2 regions of the Vibrio sp. 1078-1 genome follow, and region 1 is predicted to be linked to the other one. Evidence: predicted binding sites of a transcription regulator. Region 1 holds the regulator's gene; the other holds the start of a gene.
The links. The regulator CRP, encoded in region 1, controls carbon source genes, mostly activating them, when cyclic AMP is high. The targets are predictions, from matches to a motif close to TGTGANNNNNNTCACA.
Positions count from the first base shown of each region.

Region 2: a site for CRP is predicted at 1,319-1,334, ahead of cdd (cytidine deaminase). Genes of this name have one in related genera too.

Region 1 covers NZ_JAWOWM010000023.1:16,168-18,377, reverse strand. The annotation lists gene R7190_RS23630 (DUF1338 domain-containing protein) at 1-464, shown strand, start outside; gene crp (cAMP-activated global transcriptional regulator CRP) at 601-1,233, opposite strand; gene R7190_RS23620 (phosphoribulokinase) at 1,474-2,210, opposite strand, start outside.
Region 2 covers NZ_JAWOWM010000002.1:396,231-398,440, reverse strand. The annotation lists gene R7190_RS05705 (CidA/LrgA family protein) at 1-329, shown strand, start outside; gene R7190_RS05700 (LrgB family protein) at 331-1,008, shown strand; gene cdd (cytidine deaminase) at 1,439-2,210, shown strand, end outside.

The sequences.
Region 1 (2,210 bases):
TGAAAAATTTGGTGGCACAAGTCGATGCTGACAAGCTGAACGATAGCGCATTCTTACATGGTGGACGCTTGTGGGATTTAAGCTTTGCTGATTACCAAACGTTGGCTAAAGAAAGTGAGTACGCATCTTGGCTTGCGGCGCATGGTTACGGAGCAAACCACTTCACGGTGAGCGTTAACCAACTCAATGAATATGAAGAAGTGAAGCAGGTAAACGATCATCTGCGTACCGCTGGGTTTACCATTAATGAAAATGGTGGTGAAGTGAAGGGCACTCCTGAGGTGTTGCTAGAGCAGTCATCGACCATGGCAGATAAAGTAGCGGTTCGTTTTAGCGAAGGCACTGAAATTATCCCTGGCGGGTTTTATGAATTTGCTAAGCGCTATCCGATGGAAAATGGTGATTTGTACCCAGGTTTCGTGGCCGCTTCAGCTGACAAAATCTTTGAAAGTACGAATGGCTAAGTTTTAGGGTTAACCTGTTAAGCTTACTCATTAGTGTTCGCTGCACCCTATCTTATTTGGTCATGAGTAAATAAAAAGCCACCAATGTTGCCATTGGTGGCTTTTATAATTTTGTTCGTGTCACTCTAGTTTGAGATTAACGAGTACCGTAAACCACGATGGTTTTACCGTGAGCAGAGATTAGGTTCTGCTCTTCTAGCATCTTCAAAATACGACCTACTGTCTCACGAGAACAGCCAACAATTTGACCGATTTCTTGACGAGTGATCTTGATTTGCATGCCGTCTGGGTGAGTCATTGCGTCTGGTTGTTTTGCAAGGTTCAGAAGCGTCTGAGCGATACGACCAGTTACGTCTAGGAACGCCAGGTCACCCACTTTTTGGCTAGTTACTTGAAGACGACGAGCCATCTGCGCAGAAAGACGCATTAGGATGTCTGGGTTTACTTGGATAAGCTGACGGAACTTCTTGAAAGAAATTTCAGCAACTTCACAAGGAGATTTAGCACGAACCCAAGCTGTGCGCTCTTGGTCTTCCTCGAATAGACCAAGTTCACCAATAAAGTCTCCTTGGTTTAGGTAAGAAAGGATCATCTCCTTACCTTCTTCGTCTTTGATAAGAACCGCAACAGAACCTTTAACGATGTAGTACAAAGTTTCTGCCTTTTCGCCCGCGTGAATTAGCGTGCTCTTTGAAGGGTACTTATGAATATGACAGTGTGAAAGAAACCACTCTAATGTTGGGTCGGTTTGAGGTTTACCTAGAACCATAATATCTCACTTCCTCTGCAGGGTACGCTTGCGCTATCCATATTTTAGCTAAGCCTGAATTAGGCCTACTAGAATAAGAGCACTTTTTATATGCTGCAAGCTCTCTTGTGTTTCGGTAAGAAATAGTATCCTTTTTCGAAAACGATTTCTTGATTTTAATCGTGCCATGATTGAGATTTTGTAAGCAAAACTGTGCACATGATCACGGTATGAAAAGTAAACATCTTCGCAGGCAGGTTTTTAGCCAATTTTCCCTGTTTCGATGAGCTGTTGTAGGATAGGCCGAACTATGAGCTCCATTGCAAAGCTCATCTTACCGCCGGGTACGACAATCGTGTTGTGGCGTGACATGAATGAGCCATCAATCATGGCCAGCAGATATGGGAAGTCGACATTCTTGATACCGCGTAGGCGAATCACCACAAAACTCTCATCCAAACTAGGGATGCCTTTTGCATTAAGTGGGTTGGAAGTATCAACGGTCGGTACGCGCTGGAAGTTGATGTGAGTACGAGAAAACTGCGGAGTGATATAGTTGAGGTAATCGTCCATGGATCGCACGATTGAGTCCATTACCGCTTCACGCGAATGGCCGCGATCGCGAGTGTCACGTACGAATTTTTGTATCCACTCTAAGTTCACAATCGGCACCATGCCGATTAAGAAATCCACATGTTGAGCAACATTAACATCGCCATCGACCACGCCACCATGTAACCCTTCATAAAACAGAACGTCGCTGTTTTCGGGTAAGTCTTGCCACGGTGTAAACGTGCCTGGCATTTGATTGTAGGGAACCGCTTCGTCAAACGTGTGCAGATAACGGCGCACGCTGCCAGTGCCGTCATGCCCGAACTTACGGAAAAACTCTTCTAATCCCGGGAAGTCATTAGCTTGTGGGCCAAAGTAGCTAATGTGTCGACCTTGCTCGCGGGCTTTGCGGATTTCGATGTCCATTTCTGGGCGAGTAAAGCGAT
Region 2 (2,210 bases), on a different contig from region 1:
TCTTCCTCATCATGGGAGCACTTGGCATCGGAATTACCATTCAAAAGTTCACTGGCGTTTCCGTTCCAGGAAGTGTCATCGGTATGCTCGTACTGTTTTTCTCCATGACTCTTGGGCTTGTAAAAGTCGACTGGGTCAAACCGGGCGCCACGCTATTTATCCGCTATATGATCTTATTGTTCGTTCCTATTAGCGTCGGATTAATGCAACATTTCGATATGCTACTCGCTAATGCCCTCCCTATCATTGCTAGCGCAGTTGGAGGCTCACTCATTGTACTAGTCAGCCTCGCTTGGCTGCTGGACTACTTGTTAAAGGAGAAGCACTGATATGTGGTTAGTTGTTACCATTGCGGTTTTTCTTGTCGCGCGCCAAATTGCAATCAAAGTGAATAATCCTCTAGCAAATCCTTTGCTGATCAGTATTGCAGTGCTCATTCCTTTGCTTACTTACTTAAATGTACCGTTTGAAACGTATTATGCGGATAACGAAGGGATCAGTTTTTTACTTCAACCAGCCGTAGTTGCTCTGGCTTATCCACTATATGAACAACTACCACAGATTAAAGCAAACTGGCGAATCATCACTTTTGCTTGCACAGTAGGCAGTGTGATGTCGATGATGACAACCACCTTGATCGCAGTCGCTTTCAAAGCGGATATTAGTTTAATCGCGAGTCTAGTGGGTAAGTCCGTCACTACACCAATAGCGATGGAAATATCGAGTCACCTCGGTGGTGAAGCCGCCGTTGCAGCGATCTTGGTTCTGATTGTCGGTTTATTGGGCGCAATTTTGGCATACCCAATTTACAATTTGATTGGAATTAAACACCCGATTGCACGTGGTCTGACAATGGGTACAGTCTCTCATGCCTTAGGCACCGCTACTTGTGCAGAGAAACAGCCCATAGATGCCGCGTTCTCATCACTCGCATTGGTTTTATGTGGGATCATAACTTCTATTTTGGCTCCAAGCTTTTTTGCTTTGGCTGTCTGGCTATATCAATAGTTAAGCGCTCTCGGTCTGCCCTCCTTCCGGCAGGCCGTAGCCTTTCCGCTTCTTCCTTACCCTTTTCAAAACCCTATCTTATCTATCAACCTCACCCAGTAATATCGTGAAGGGACTTGATCGAGATATACATTCATAGCATTAGCATTCTAGGTGCTACCACTCGCTCTAGATTACGTAGGTATAAAGTAGCATAGCGGTAAAAGTCGCGTTAGTAACATACTCCTGCTCCTTGGTCATATGAATATATACTGATATGGTTAATTGTGAGACGGAGATAACGCTTCACACCTGTGCAATCGAATACATGTGTGAGCTCACTCTAATTATGTAACAGAATTATCAATTGCATTATTTATCGTGATCTAACGCACGGAACATTTCTATCTTTCACATAGAATAACTGTCCATGCAATAACAAGGATTCAACATGAAAAGTCGCATTGAACAGGCGCTAGCAGGCGCTCCAGAAGCACTTTCCAAACAACTTGCTCCTATCATCCAAGCTGATGATTTTGATGCTACGCTTTCAGTTCAACAATTTGAGCAGTTGCTTTCAGCTACCGGTCTATCAGACAAAGAGCTTCGTGTTGCGCTACTTCCTTTTGCCGCAGCGTACTCCTATGCTCCCCTTTCTGACTTTTATGTCGGCGCTATCGTTCGTGGTCTTTCAGGTCGCCTTTACTTCGGTGCCAACATGGAATTCTTTGGTGTACAGTTGGGTCAAACGGTTCACGCAGAGCAGTCTGCGATTAGCCATGCTTGGATGAAAGGCGAACGTGGTGTTAAGGATATCACTATCAACTTCAGCCCATGTGGTCACTGCCGCCAGTTCATGAATGAGTTATCTACCGCAAACGAGCTTAAAATCCAGCTCCCAGAACGCGAAGAAAAGTCACTTCATGAATACCTGCCTGAAGCCTTTGGACCAAACGATCTCGGTATCGAGTCCGGCTTAATGGCAGAAGTTAAACACCAATTCTCATGTGATGATGAAGACGCACTCATCCAAAGTGCAGTTGAAGCGATGAACATGAGCCACTCTCCATACACCAACAACTTGAGTGGTTTAGCATTAGAGATGACTAGCGGCCGTGTATTCCAAGGCGCTTATGCAGAAAATGCAGCGTTTAATCCTAGCTTGCCACCGCTACAAGTTGCGCTAATCCAAGTTTTACTTGCGGGTGAAACCTTTGACAGCA